One region of the Neorhizobium sp. T25_27 genome, then DNA from elsewhere that is predicted to be linked to it. Evidence: riboswitches for the same ligand, from Rfam matches in the RefSeq annotation. Region 1 holds a riboswitch; each other region holds the start of a gene.

Evidence for each region. A riboswitch is a leader RNA that binds a small molecule or an ion and turns the genes downstream of it on or off. The one in region 1 is predicted to bind cobalamin.
Region 2: it holds a riboswitch for cobalamin, as region 1 does, so the genes downstream of both, C5J24_RS14235 (aromatic ring-hydroxylating dioxygenase subunit alpha) here and C5J24_RS24145 ((2Fe-2S) ferredoxin domain-containing protein) in region 1, are expected to answer to the same signal.
Region 3: it holds a riboswitch for cobalamin, as region 1 does, so the genes downstream of both, C5J24_RS26840 (DUF1636 domain-containing protein) here and C5J24_RS24145 ((2Fe-2S) ferredoxin domain-containing protein) in region 1, are expected to answer to the same signal.
Region 4: it holds a riboswitch for cobalamin, as region 1 does, so the genes downstream of both, bluB (5,6-dimethylbenzimidazole synthase) here and C5J24_RS24145 ((2Fe-2S) ferredoxin domain-containing protein) in region 1, are expected to answer to the same signal.

The regions. Positions count from the first base shown of each region.
Region 1 is NZ_PVBJ01000010.1:108,228-111,832, forward strand. It holds gene C5J24_RS24140 (ABC transporter substrate-binding protein) at 1-636, opposite strand, end outside; gene C5J24_RS24145 ((2Fe-2S) ferredoxin domain-containing protein) at 633-1,442, opposite strand; cobalamin riboswitch at 1,539-1,733, opposite strand; gene aztD (zinc metallochaperone AztD) at 1,827-3,065, opposite strand; gene C5J24_RS24155 (substrate-binding domain-containing protein) at 3,410-3,605, shown strand, end outside.
Region 2 is NZ_PVBJ01000004.1:198,231-201,835, reverse strand. It holds gene C5J24_RS14245 (BA14K family protein) at 6-458, opposite strand; gene C5J24_RS14240 (BA14K family protein) at 652-1,074, opposite strand; gene C5J24_RS14235 (aromatic ring-hydroxylating dioxygenase subunit alpha) at 1,178-2,422, opposite strand; cobalamin riboswitch at 2,524-2,758, opposite strand; gene C5J24_RS14230 (DUF6656 family protein) at 2,924-3,535, shown strand; gene C5J24_RS14225 (L-threonylcarbamoyladenylate synthase) at 3,569-3,605, shown strand, end outside.
Region 3 is NZ_PVBJ01000012.1:173,335-176,939, reverse strand. It holds gene cobO (cob(I)yrinic acid a,c-diamide adenosyltransferase) at 1-137, opposite strand, end outside; gene C5J24_RS26850 (CbtA family protein) at 134-895, opposite strand; gene C5J24_RS26845 (CbtB-domain containing protein) at 909-1,085, opposite strand; cobalamin riboswitch at 1,122-1,351, opposite strand; cobalamin riboswitch at 1,411-1,652, shown strand; gene C5J24_RS26840 (DUF1636 domain-containing protein) at 1,759-2,169, shown strand; gene cobW (cobalamin biosynthesis protein CobW) at 2,166-3,203, shown strand; gene cobN (cobaltochelatase subunit CobN) at 3,221-3,605, shown strand, end outside.
Region 4 is NZ_PVBJ01000001.1:1,133,201-1,136,805, forward strand. It holds gene C5J24_RS05635 (NADP-dependent malic enzyme) at 1-496, shown strand, start outside; gene C5J24_RS05640 (hypothetical protein) at 638-1,333, shown strand; gene bluB (5,6-dimethylbenzimidazole synthase) at 1,334-2,020, opposite strand; cobalamin riboswitch at 2,100-2,291, opposite strand; gene C5J24_RS05650 (TolB family protein) at 2,319-3,149, opposite strand; gene C5J24_RS05655 (NAD+ synthase) at 3,165-3,605, opposite strand, start outside.

The sequences.
Region 1 (3,605 bases):
GGCATCACCGAACTTGCGGAAATTGACCGGCGAACGCCGGTCGGCGCCAGCGAAATGCACGTTGGGCTCCAGCGTGATCGAGGCATCCGTCTTGAAGGCGGAGATCCGGTAAGGACCGCTGAAGACGGCATTGCCGGCCTCGGTTGGTTTGTAGGCAATCAGCGGCCATTCGGCGAAGAGTGCCTGAATGAACGGCACCGGCTTTTCGGTCGTCACCTTCAGCGTCAGGTCGTCGCCCGCCTCGAAGGTCAGCTTGCCGCCGGTCGCGAGCGCCGCCTTGTTGTTGGCGAGCGTGGCATCGAAACCGGCTGCCAGTGCCTTGGCGGTGACGGGCGTGCCATCGGAGAACAGGCGGCCGGGTTTCAGGGTCACGGTCCAGATCAGGTCCCCGATGCGCTCCGCCTTCTCGGCCAGCTCCGGCACGAGCTTGCCGTCCCGATCGACGGTGAAGAGGTTCTCGCCGACGCCATGGCTGACCAGCGCCCAGCCGTTCGAGCCCTTGGCGGGGTCCGTGCCGCTGGTGATGTAGGTGGCACCGACGCGAAGCGGCTCGCCTGCGAAGACAGTGCCTGCGGCGGCCAAGGTGGTGGCGGTGAACCAGGCGGCGGCTAGGCGCGATAGCGTCTGCGACGTCAATTCTCTCTCCTCTTGTTCTGTTCGGATGGGATACGAAGCCGCTGCTTGCGGCCCGTTGGGTGATAGGCGAAGTTCTCGACGATCCGGCCGCCAAGCAGGTGCTCGCCGACGATCCGGTCGATCGCATCTTCGGTGACGCCGCCGTAATAGGTGCCTTCCGGAAACACCTGCAGCACGGGCGCCAGACTGCAGGGACCGAGACAGGTGGATTTTGCGGTCATCGTGCCGTCGCCGGCAGCGCGCAATTTCTGCCGCTCCTGTTGGTTGCGCAGATGTCCCCAGATCAAATCGGCTCCGGCCGCGTTGCAGGGGCCGCCCTGGCAGACGAGTGCGCGGCGTTTCTGGGCTGGCACGAGTGAACCTTCGATGACGGGTGGGTTTTCGGTTTTCGGGACATCCAGCTCCTCGGCCGTCTCCAGCAGTTCGCCGAGAAGCTGCGCCATCAGCGTGCTGGAGGCGATATCCTTGGCGACGGACAAGGCCGGCCAGGGGCGGCTGTCGGCGGCCTTCCAGCGCGTCAGCGATTTCGTTAGCCAGATATGGAAGCTCGGCTCCATGGGCAGGACGAGCGGCACGATGACGACGGTTTCGACATCCTCGTCGAGCAGATTGGACAGCGCTTCGCGCAGCGAGGGGGTTCCCTGTTCGGTAAAGGCGAACCGCACCGTTCCGGCCCCGGTCATGCCGGCCGCAAGTTTCGCGAGCCGCTGCATTTCCAGATGCGGCGATGCCGCAAAGGCGGATTTGGCGATCAGGAGGACGGCGCGCCCGGATACGTTCTGGGAAGATAATCCCTGTGTTTTCACTGCCTTCGTCTCACTCAAGGAGGCGGCAGCAAAAATGAAGGTTGCGGCAGGCACGATGGCCCGACGGAACCGTCATTCCTGTGGCACACCCCGACCACGGAACTTCTATCGTCAGGCAGGTCTCCTGGCTCGCGGGTCAAAGCCTTCATCGTCCGTCTTCCCGGCATTGACTGCCAGTGACATGTTGGACGAACGGCTCACCGCTCACAGTTGCGGGACAGCTCCGGTTTTTACCGGATTCCCTCTTAGCTTCCATCGCGGGATGGAAGAACCTTGACGCCGCCAACCTACACTCCCGCTGCCGACTGTCAACGGCGCCGCTTCATGCAGCATCACGCGGCTGGTCCGGAACTGCCGTAACAATTCCGGACCAAGGTTATTGCATCAATGCGATGCGCCGGAGCCGCCGACGGCAACGATCGTAAAGGGTTTTCCTTCGACGGGAATCGTCCGGACCTCCTTCAGGCTTTCCGCATCGACAACGCGAACCAGCGAGTGCCGCGGATCGGTAATGACGATATGGCCGTCCGCAACGGCAAGACGCGGCCGCGGATCACGCCAATGGCCGTCCTTGCTGTAGGGCTCGGTGACCTTGGCTTTGCGAACGATCTCGCCCTTGATCACGTCCAGCACATGAAGATCACCGTCCTCCGTCAGGATGTAGGCACTGCGCGGCGTTGCTGGGTCCAGCAGGAAGTCGACGCGGCGGGTGGGCAGGGCGATCAGTCGGAAGTGCTTCTCGGCGTCCGGATCGATCAGGACGATTTTGTCCTCGCCGTAGTTGCCGAGGAAAAACTGCATCGCCTTGCCACCAAGCAAGGTCCCGGTGCTGCCCTTTGGCAGATCCGCCGGGTAAGCGAGCATGTCCAGCTTCGGGCCATCAATGCCACCGGGCCGGGCAACGAGAACTCCTTCCTTGCAACCGAAGGCAACCAGCCGGGCCGAGGTGGCCTCGCCGTGAAGATCGGTGCATTTCGCGACGTCGCCGAACTGCTTGCCCGCCTGATCGACGACCCGAAGGCCGACCCTCGGCGGCAGTTCGTCGGGCTTGGTTTCGATTTCAGTGTTTGGGACCGACACGAGCACGAAACGACCCATCGTCACCGCTACGCCGTGATGCGGCTTCGTCGTGTCGACTGTCTTCACGTGAGCCCTGCCTTCGAGAAGAGCGGTTTCGTCGATGATATCCGCCTTGCCGCCTCGATCGTAAAAGAGGATCGCATGGTCGTCATGCGGAACGACGTGGAAAGGACGCTTGCCCTCGAAAGTCACGGGCAACAGCCCGACGTCGGAAACCTCCAGATCCCGATGCTCCCCGTGATCGGAGAAATCGATGCCAGTCCTGATGACGTGCACGATGTCATCATCCGACTGGGTAACGAATACGGTCTGGCCGGACGCGCTGGCGGTCAGTGCCGCGGGGCCCTTGACGTCATGGCGGCCGAGTTCTTTGCCGTTCTCGAAGTTGATGGCACGCACGACGGGGTTCGTGTGATCGCCGACAAACAGACGCCATGCCTCCTTCGTCTCATGATCTTCATCGGCAAACGCTCCGGACGCCGCGAAGATCAGGCCTGCCGCGACAGCGCCTAGCAGGCGGCTTGTAGTGAGGGACAAATTCATGAGGTTCCTTCCTTATTGTTTGAACTTTTGTAGCGCCGAGCGCTTATCCAGCACATGGCTATGTACGTAATATCGTTACATTCAATGTTGAGAGTGTAATAACATTACATAGGCGGCCGTTGTCAATCCCTGCGATGGCGACATTTGCCTCGTCCACGCTGGTAGGGCATGCAGCCTGCGGGTTTGACGCGGCAGGACAAATGGACCTCAAAGATTGCCTGGCGGCAGTCGGCCTTGCCGTTTGAGGAAAATCCGTCGTTGCTGACATAAAACTCTTACATATCGGGAGGAAATCTGCTGTCGGCAGGCCGTGGGGCCTGGCAAACGGCAGAGGACCTTCTCCGATGAAGACATTGCAACAGGTGGCGACACGAGCCGGATGTTCGCTGGCGACGGCGAGCCGGGCGCTCAGTCGCAACGGCAATGTCAGCGATCGCATGGCCCGCAGGGTCCGTCGCGCGGCGGCAGAGCTCGGATATCGGCCGATCAATTCGACGGCCGGCAGGCCCGGGCAACGGCCGGTCGTCGGCGTGCTGATCC
Region 2 (3,605 bases), on a different contig from region 1:
CGCTCTTAGAAATAAGGCGAATAGCAGGTCTGGCGCCGACCGTAGTTCGGCTGGAACGAGTTCGAATAGGCGTCGTAGGAACGGTAGCGATCTGCACACCATTCGTAGTGGCGCGGATTGATGTCGTCTCCGCCGCCATAGGCCGGAGCCGGCTCGGCGTAACGCGGCTGGGAGGCAATGGCGCCGCCGATCAGGGCGCCGGCACCGAATGCCGCCAGCGGGAACCAGTAGCCGTTATGGCGGCGATAACCCGGACGGTAGTCGCGATAACCGCGATGCCCGCCATACCAACCGCCGCCATGGCGACGGTACTGCACGAGGGCCACGTCGGTGTTGGCGCCGGTTTCGATCCCTGCGGCCGGAGCGGACGGCAGCGGCATCGCCTGAGCCGGCATCAGAGAGCCGGCGAGAACGGCAGCGGAGATGCCCGCAACCGCGATCTTCTTCAAAAGAGTCATGTTAAGTCCCCAGATCCCTTGTCTATGTTTCAATTTTCGACAGCCAATTATTTCAGTATGCAGTGAATTTCAATTTTGCCGCAACCTTAGGAAGTTCATCCTGAATGCGCAATTAACGTGCGCCGCGACGAAGCAAGCCCGGCCGCTGGCATATGCCGCGACCGGGCTTGGCGTAGAGGTGGCCAATGCCTGCTTATCTGTAAGGCGAGATGCAGCGTGCCCGCACGCCGGCGCGCGGCGCATAGGTATCGTCCCAGGCCCGATAGCTGCGATAACGGCTTTCACACCAGGCGACGTGACGGCTCGAATAGCCGCCCCGGTCGGCCTGTATGGCACCACCGATGATGGCACCGGCGCCGAAGGCGGCGAGCGGGAACCAGAACCCGTTGTAATAACGGTAGCCGGGCCGGCGATCGCGATAACCGCGGTGGCCGCGATACCAGCCATAGCGGTCACGCCGGAAGTCGCGACGGTACTGGACATTGGTGATATCCCCGGCGGCCGAAATGCCTGACGGGGGAGCCGGCATCTGAATGGCCTGCGCTGGCACAAGCCCGGCAAAGGTGGTCGCGATGGCAACCGCCGCCGCAGTCAGACGTAGACGAAAGGCGTTCATGTGTTTCCTCATTCTGATTTTTAATCAGAAAACAACGCCAGACGCAGGTTTCGGTTCCTGGAAGCGCGCCCGGCACCGATCACCGCGGATCACGAATTGGCGATCAGGCGACGATCGAAAGTTGCGCCTGGTCGCCCTGCAGCCGGTTGACCATGAAGTTCGAATACCATTCGACGAACTGCATGACGCCGCCTTCGTGGAGTGGCGAATAGGGACCCGGCTCATAAGCGGGCGAGCGGATGCCGAAGGCGTTTTCCTCGACGATCTGGCGGTCCTGGTCGTTGGTCATGTTCCAGACATGGGTCAGTTCCTCGAGATTGTAGTCGACGCCCTCGACCGCATCCTTGTGGACCAGCCATTTTGTGGTGACCGCCGTTTCCTCCGGCCCGAGCGGGGTGACGCGGAACGAGATCGCGTGGTCGCCCAGAATGTGGTTCCAGCTGCTCGGATAGTGGAAGAGCAGCATGGTGCCGATCGAGTTGATCGTTACGTCCTCGGAGAGTTTGCGCTGCACGGCGTTGCGGCCGCTCATCGTATAACTCTCGGCATCTTCGATCAGCGGCATGCGCGCGACGCGGAACTGGCCGGTCTCGTCCATCCGGAATTCGCTCGGCAACCCGGCCTCCTCGCAACGCTGCCAATGGGCGGCGATGACCGGATCGTCCTTGGCGCCCTGGACGCCGGTTGCGGTGGGCGATTCCGGATAGGTGCGGCAGAGCTCCGGGTGGTTGGCGGCGCAGTGGTAGCACTCGCGGTTGTTTTCCCAGACGAGCTTCCAATTGCCCTTCTCGATGATCGTCGACTGGTGCGCGACCTTGGCTTCCGAGAGGCGATGCGGGGCCATATAGGGCTCGATCGCCGCACGAACCGGCGCGAAATCCGGCGCCTCGTTCGCAAGGCAGATGAAGATAAAGCCCGCCACGCTTTCGCAATGGACCTTCTTCATGCTGAACTGGGTCTTGTCGAAGTCCTGGCCCATCTGGCGGCCGACCAGAAGCGAGCCGTCCAGCTCGTAGGTCCATTGGTGGTAGGGACAGACGAGCCGGACCGCCGAGCCATGCTCCTTGGTGCAGACGCGGCTGCCGCGATGGCGGCAGGTATTGTGCAGCGCCCGGATCTGGTTGTCGCGGCCGCGCACGACGACGACCGGATAATCGCCGATCTGCAGGGTGAAATAGGCTCCGGCCTTGGGCAGCTCGCAATCATGCCCGACGAACAGCCAGTCGCGATACCAGATCATTTCCAGATCGAGCTTGAAATAGGCGGGATCGGTATAGAAGGGCTGTTCGAGGCTGAAGCCTTCACGGCGGTTCTTAAGCTGCCGCAGGGCTTGATTGCGAATTTCCATATTATCTTCCTCGTCAATGTGGACAGCGGAAGGACATGGAAATGCCGGCCGGCCTTCAAGGCCCACCCAACACCCTGTCCCGAACGCCCGCCGCGTCCGGTCGTCATTTTTGATCCCGAGGCTGGTTTCCGGGCTCAGGAGCTTGTCCCGTTCAGGGGACCGGCTCGGCGCCTTCCCGGGTGGCCCTTGCGGCTCTTTCCCAGTGGCTCATGCCGTGCCTTATTGCTCCACCACCGTTGCGGGGGCAGCGCCAGATTAGGGTTTCTAAAGACCCCTGCCGGCTTCCCAATTCTCCGCCTTCCCTAGTCAGGCGGCACCTCAAGATCGAGGCGGATATAATCATCGAGCGAGCGTGTCGCATAGGCGACATTGCGACATCGGCAACCGCGTTGGCGACAGCGGCGAAACGGCCCAAAATGCAACACTCCAGCCCCGCGAAAGCGAAACCTGTCATTAAGGGATAAGCCATAAAATCCCGGCGTGAATGGGAGCGATGCCACCGTGCAGGCCAAGGGAAAGATCCGTTACTACAAAGCCCCTCCACCGCCTCCGGCGCCGGTGGTAGTGAAGACTGCTTCCCATTCCGAATTCCTCCGGACGGGGCGCAGCTCCCGCTACAATCCGGTCTGGCTGCCGGAAGAGCGCCGCTATCTCACCCATAACGAAGTCGCCGAGCGCACGGGCAAAAGGCTCGAGGCAGCTGGGGAAACGAGCCACAACCGGATCAACTCCTTCCATCGCTCGATCAACTTTCCGAAGATCATCTTCCACCACACGCTCGATGAGCGGCCGCATCTCGGCTATTGCCACGTCACCGCGGCAAGAACGTTTCTTCCACGCGGCGGCCCGGTGAGCTGGTCGTTCTATATCGCCAACTTCTTCTCCAAGATCGGCGAGGAAGAAACCTTTTTCGAGCATATCAGCCCGGCCAATTCACGCATGTATTTTGCCGTTGCGGTCGAACGCGAGGCGGGTCAGCCGCTGCAGATCAACCGCACGATCCGCAAGAACGGCCTTCTGTTCCAGACCAATGATCCGATGGAAGCCATCAAGAACGTGCTGATGCTCGGCACTTCCAACGAAATGCTCCGCGAGATCATCAAAAAGCTTTGAAGACGCCCGGGTCCGCGTTATTGACGGGCGGATATGACGGCTCAAATCATCGACATCACCCGGGATCATG
Region 3 (3,605 bases), on a different contig from region 1:
CCCTTGCCGGGCCCGGTATGGACGATGAGAAGACCCTTTTCCTGGGTCTTCTCGGCCACTTCCGCATCCTGAACCGCCTTGCGGTTCGCCATCTTGGCGCGGTGACGCTCGACGGACGCCTCGTCGATCTCCTTCACCGGGAAGCAAGCTTCGCCGGAGATCCGGCAGAAGCTTCCTCGCCAGCGCGGAACTTTTCGCGGACGACCCCGGCCAGCGCACCGAGCACCGCCCAGAACACCAGGTTGGTGGCGTAGACGGCGTTGACGAAGCGAGCATGGAGATCCATCGGGACCGCCGTTTCATGGCTTGGCGGCAGCGGCGCGCCGACCAGATGCGGGGCGATCAGCAGCACGATCGCAAGGGCTGCAAACACAGCCGAGCGGGTATAGGCGAGCAGGCCGAGACCCACTGCCGTGCAGACCGCCGTCGAGACCCACCAGATCTGGCGCGGGCCGAGTTCCGCAGCCGGCATGCCGGGCAGTTCCGGCGGCAGGCCGAGGCCGGGCGCAAGGATGACGGCGAGGAAGCCGGCAATGCCGAACATCAGGCCGCCGCGCCAGCCCTTGAAGCCGCCGAACGCTTCCGAGGCGGCAACCAGGACAAGGGCAAAACCGATAGCCGACAGCATGTCTGCGGCAGCAGTATAGATGAAACGCTCGAAGCCATCGGCGGGAGCCCACGCTTCGTCGCCGTGGTGATGCTCGGCGGCCGATGCCGTGGCGCCTGCGGCCGGCGCAGCATCATGGCTGTGGCCTGCCTCAGGCGCGGCATTCTCGAACACTTCCGCCTGCAGGATCAGCGGCACGGTGGAGAAGCTCTGCATCACGGTCAGTAGCAGTCCGGACAAAAGCCCGGCGATCACCGCCGTGAAGACGATGTTGCGAAACAACGACATTGGGGAGAACTCCTCAGTGGCAGGGGAAGGCGAGCGAGTGGCGCGTGTCATGCGCGGCATTGTGGACGACTTCCAGATGCGAGAAGCCGACAAAGCCGACGATGAACAGGCCGAGCAGGGCCGTCATGCTGAGGGGAATGATCTTCGAAGCGGAGAGGCTGACTGCAGCTGCAGCAGAGTTCGTAACCATGGTCTCGTCCTTTCGCCCTCCACCCGAGGGCCGTTCACGTTCTTTGCCGCCTCTGGCAGGTCTCCTGGCTCGCGGATCGGACGCCTTCTCCCGCCTTCCCAGGATCCCGTTGGCCGGATTTCCCAGTGGCTTGACGGCCAAACAGCCGTTTTGGTCGAAGACTTTCCGCTTACAGTTGCGGGGGCAGCCGCGGGTTGGACGGCAGAATTCCGTCGCACCGCATTCCCTCTAAAACCCTTTCGGGCACCATAGGCTCGGCCACTATAGACGAATTCGGCGTGACGGCAATCGCCTTTGCGACGCATTGACATGGGCCTGCGACCGGGCTTACTTGAAAGGAGATGGTCCCTTTCCGGCAACGGGGAGGGCTAAGAGAGAATGCGGTGCGATCCCTTTTTTCAGGACCAATGCCGCGGCTGCCCCCGCAACTGTAGGCGGCGAGCCATTGCCTAAAACGGCCATTTGGCCGTCAAGCCACTGGGAAATCCGGCCAACGGTATCCTGGGAAGGCAGGCAAATGGCGACGACCCGCGAGCCAGGAGACCTGCCGTCCGATTAATTTTGCTTCACCGGGCGGGGTGCTCCGGAGGAAGTTTCTCGATCACCGCAGAGGGATTTCGACCTTCTGCTCCGCGCCCCGATTTTTCGACCCCGGCGGGAACGCGGCTGACCGATGAGTGACCACCGACCAGATGATCCGGCAACCGCCGGCCCGGCAGATGTGACGATTTTCGTCTGCACCAATTGCCGTGACGCGTCCGACGGCGAAATCCGGCCCGGCATCGCACTGATCGCGGCGCTGCGCGAGGCAGCAAACGGCAAGCCGCTCGCGGTCAAGCCGGTCACCTGCCTTGCCAATTGCGAAAAAAGCCCGAGCGCCGCCTTCAACCACAAGAGCGGCTGGTCCTATGTCTTCGGCCACCTGTCGCTCGACAATGTCGAGGACATCGTCACCGGCGCGATGATGCTGGCCGAGGACGAGCGCGGCTTCCTTCCCCTTCGCGGCCGCCCGACCTGCCTGCGCGGCAAGGGCATGACGGCCCGTATTCCACCCTTTCATCACCACGAGGACATGCCATCATGAGCGTTTCGTTCGACCGCGTTCCCTGCACCGTCGTTACCGGGTTTCTGGGAGCCGGCAAGACCACGCTGATCCGCAACCTGATCGAAAACCTGAAGGGCAAGCGGCTGGCGATCATCGTCAATGAATTCGGCGATGTCGGCATCGACGGCGACGTGCTGAAAGGCTGCGGCATCGAAAGCTGCCCGGAAGACAATATCATCGAGCTCGCCAACGGCTGCATCTGCTGCACCGTGGCGGACGATTTCGTGCCGGCGATCGACCGGATCCTGGCTATCGAACCCCGCGTCGACCACATCCTCATCGAAACCTCCGGCCTCGCGCTGCCGAAACCCCTCGTCCAGGCCTTCCAATGGCCTGACGTCAAGGCACGGGTGACGGTCGACGCGGTGATTGCCGTGGTCGACGGACTGGCGCTCGCTGAAGGTCGCGTTGCCGACGATCACGAGGCGCTGGAAGCGCAGCGCGACGCGGACGGTTCGATCGACCATGACGATCCGGTCGAGGAAGTGTTCGAGGACCAGGTGGCCTGCGCCGACATGATCGTGCTCACCAAGAGCGACCTCCTGGATGCCGCCGGCCTCGCGACCGCCAGGGATCGCGTGTCCGCCCATCTGCCACGTGCCGTGAAAATCGTCTCGGCTGCCAACGGCGCCATCGATCCGGCCGTGCTGATCGGCCTCGGCCTCGCCGTCGAGGACGATATCGAAAACCGCAAGACCCATCACGACGACGAACTCGACCACGATCACGACGATTTCGACAGCTTCGTCGTCGATCTGGCCGCAGTCACCGACGCCGAACAGCTCGCCGCACGCATTTCCGCGACGGCGGAGGCGGAAAACGTGCTGCGCATAAAAGGCTTCGTGGAAGTCGCGAACAAGCCGATGCGCCTGCAGGTTCAGGCGGTAGGATCGCGCGTGAACCATTATTTCGACCGCGCCTGGGCACCCGGCGAAGCGCGGACAAGCCGCCTCGTCGTGATCGGCGAAAAAGGCATCGACCGCGCCGCGATCGAAAGGATGCTGGCCGCATAAGAAGGCCCGAGGGAAGGATGCACATACTCGCCACCACATCGTCGTCGCTTGACGACCTCATCGAACCGGTCGACCTCAACCAGTCGCCGGCCGATGTGGTGGTGCTGTCCTTTTCCGGCAGCGACCTGAACGGCATCGCGGCCGTCTGGGGCTCAAACTTGCCGAGCCTGCGGCTGACCAGCCTTTCCGACCTGCGCCATCCGATGTCCGTCGATCTCTGGATCGAGAAGACGGCGGCCCATGCCAAGATCATCCTGGTGCGCATTCTCGGCGGTTACGATCGCTGGGCTTATGGCGTCGAGGAACTTTCGCGCATGGCGAAGCGGAAAAAGATCGCGCTGGCGCTGCTGCCCGGCGAATGCAGCATCCGCGACGAACGGCTGACCGCGGCCTCGACGGTTT
Region 4 (3,605 bases), on a different contig from region 1:
GTTCGTGAACTACAACCCATCCGCGCAGGAGATCGCCGAGATCACCATTCTGGCGGCAGAGGAAATCCGCCGGTTCGGCATCGCCCCGAAGGCGGCGCTGATCTGCCACTCGAATTTCGGCTCGCGCGATTCCGAAAGCGCCCAGAAGATGCGGGCCGCCCTGAAACTGGTGCGCCAGCGGGCGCCGGAGCTGGAAGTGGACGGCGAAATGCAGGGTGGCTCGGCATTGTCGGAAACGCTGCGCAAGCGGGCCATGCCGGACAGTTCGCTGACCGGCGAAGCCAACCTGCTGGTTTTCCCGAATCTAGATGCGGCAAACATCTCGCTCGGTCTGGTCCGTAACCTAACGGACGCTCTGCATGTCGGCCCGATTCTTCTCGGCGCGGCCCAACCGGCGCATATCCTGTCGTCCTCGGTGACGTCTCGCGGCGTGGTGAACATGGCGGCGCTCGCCGTCGTGGAAGCCTCGCAGCCAAATCTGCAAATTCAATCCTGAGTTGCCGATCTTCTCATGCCTTAGCGCGGGCCCCGTTCGGGGCTCGAACGGCGCTTGGGATCGATTTCACCGTGCGGTGATCGCGGCTTTATGAGATTATCAACCTGCACGTTCCATGATGCCATCTCCCATTAGGAGAGGATGCCGGAATTGCCGATACCGCTTCGCGGCCTGCTGACCATACCGCTCTTGCTTCTGCCTGCCGCAGCGCTGGCGGGGGACCCTGCCGTTTGTGCGGCCCTTTACCGGAAACTTGGAAACAGCCCGCAGATCATCGGCAACACGTCTGCGGCGCGCAGCTACGCCCAGCAGCTTGGCGAATACAATGCCGATATCCGGGAGTTGCGGGTCGACATGCGCCGCGCCGGCTGCGGCAATGGTAGCGTCGTGGTTCTGGGTGGCCCGAATGCCGAGGTCTGCGGCCAGATGCGGGATGCGCTGGAAAGAATGGAGCAGAGCCGCGACGCGCTGGCGGCGGAACGGAACAGTTCGCGGCAGATGATCCTGCCCTCGGAAGAGCGGAATGCCATTCTCGCCGCCATTCGCGAACAGCGCTGCATCCCCTCGTTCGAGCCGCTGCCGCCTGTTGTCGACGATCGCCGAAAGGTGCCGGGCATCGAACTTCCGAGGGAAGAGCAGCCCTATTCCGGGATCACCAAACTGCAGACCCGCCCGCAAAAGCCGCAGGCCGCGGTCCAGCCGCCGGTGCTCACGCCGCCGCCGGAGCGGCCATACGATCCAAACAAGAAGGTGCGCACCGTCGGGCCGGCTTTCCTGCCTGAAGCGGATATCGACCTCAGCAATCCGAAATCGGCAGGACCGCAGCCGCAGCAGTGATCAACGGTTATCCCAGCGATCCTGAAAGATCAGCTCCTCCAGGGCCAACCGCTGGCGCCAGCCCTTGAGCGCCAATTCCGGCTCGGCGTAGAGGCGGTCGGTATAACCGAGGCACAGCCACGCGACGATCTCGACGCGATCGGGAATGCCCAGCAGCGCACGCACGTCCTCCTCGTGAAAGATGCTGACCCAGCCGACACCGACGCCCTCGGCCCTTGCCGCAAGCCACAGGTTCTGCACGGCGCAGACGGTCGAATAGACGTCCATGCGCGGGTTGTGGGTGCGGCCGAGCACGACCGGGCCGGCACGATCCGGATCGCAGGTGACGCAGATCGACAGCGGCGCCTTGACGATGCCTTCGAGCTTGAGGCTGCGATAGAGGTCACGGCTTTCCTCGGCAAACATCTCGACGGCTTCGTCATTGGCGCGCGAGAAGGCGGCACGAGCCGCCTCTCGCACTGCAGGATCGCGGATGAGGATGAAATTCCAGGGCTGCATGAAGCCGACCGAGGGTGCCGAATGCGCTGCGCCAAGCAGCCGCCTTACCAGGTCGTCCGGCAGTGGATCGGGCAGGAACTGGTCGCGCACGTCGCGGCGCGTCTCGATCGCCCTGTAGACGGCCGCGCGCTCGGCCTTCGAAAATTCACCGGCAGGCAGCAAGGCATGCGCGAAAGGATCAGGCTGCATCGTTTGTCCCCAACAATGCCGTCGCTCCCTTGCCCTTCAGAAGCAAAGAGAGGTCCGAAACCTTTCCGCTGTCCGCGCGGGCTGGTCTATCTTGTCAGGCCGGTCTTCTGACTTGGCTTCGTCCGCTTCCGCCGCCGCCTTCCCGGGAAAATCCCAGTGGCTTTCAATCCTGCGGCCGAGCGTCCACCTCACAGCGTTGGGCACGTTCCGGTTCCACCCCGGATTCCCGATTCTCCGGCTTGTCGCCGGCACCTGACAGGATCGGTTATGCCCTTACGCTATCCTCCGCGCAAGGCGCTCATGCGACTAGGAAATAGCGCACGTAGGCAAACTCATCGCCATCCGGCGACCAGTTCGGTGAATTCATCGTGCCCTGCCCGCCAAAGAGCTCGAACAGCGTTTCGACATTGCCGCCGTCCATGTCCATCAGCCTGACGCGGACGTCGAGATCGCGCGGGTGGTCGAAGACATCGGCGTCGTAGGAGACAAAGACGATCTTGTCACCCTTCGGTGACGGATGCGGGAACCAGTCGCCGTAACCGCCATCGGTGATCCGCTCGGCCACGCCGCCGGCGGCCGGAACCCGCCAGATCTGCGTCAATCCGGTGCGGCTGGAATTGAAATAGATCCATTTTCCATCCGGCGAAAAATCCGGCCCGTCGTTGCGGCCCTCGCCGAAGGTCAGCCGCGTCTCTGCGCCACCTTCGATGCCGATCGTATAGATGTCGAACTCGTCGCCGCGGATGCCGCAATAGGCGAAACTTTTTCCGTCCGGTGACCAGCCATGCCAGTAGGACGGCAGGTTCCGGGTCACCAGCCGTGGCACGCCGCCACCGGCGGGGAGCACATAGATCGCCGACTTGCCGAACTCTACCTTGTCGGAAATGGCGATCAGCGAACCGCCCGGCGAAATGCCGTGGTCGTTGTTGCATTGGCGGGCAAAGCCGGTATCGACCAGTCCTGGCCCGTCGTCACCCTCCGGTGACAGCCGATAGATCAGGCCCTCGCTGTTCAGCATCAGATAACACCCGTCGGGCGACCAGTTGGGCGCCTCGAACAGGGCTTCCGTCTGCCAGACCACCCGCATCGTCCTCGTCCGGATATTGAAGATCTCGACCGAGCTGCGCAGGGCCATGATCCTCTCCTACCGATCGCGGAACCGGTTGGTGATCGGATAACGCCGATCGCGGCCGAAGTTCTTCTTGGTGATCTTGACGCCCGGCGCCGATTGGCGCCGCTTGTATTCGGCGAGATAGAGCAGGTGCTCGATCCGGTGAACAGTTGCGATGTCGTGGCCGCGGGCAACGATCTCCTCGGTCCCCATTTCCAGCTCGACCAGGCATTCGAGGATATCGTCGAGCACCGGATAGGGCGGCAGCGAATCCTGGTCGGTCTGGTTGGGTCTGAGTTCCGCGGACGGGGCCTTGGAGATGATGTTCTTCGGGATCACCTCGCCGCTCGGGCCAAGAGCCGTCGGCGGCAGATGTTCGTTGCGCCAGGCGGCCAGCGCATAGACCTGCATCTTGTAGAGGTCCTTGATCGGGTTGAAGCCACCATTCATGTCGCCGTAGAGGGTCGCATAGCC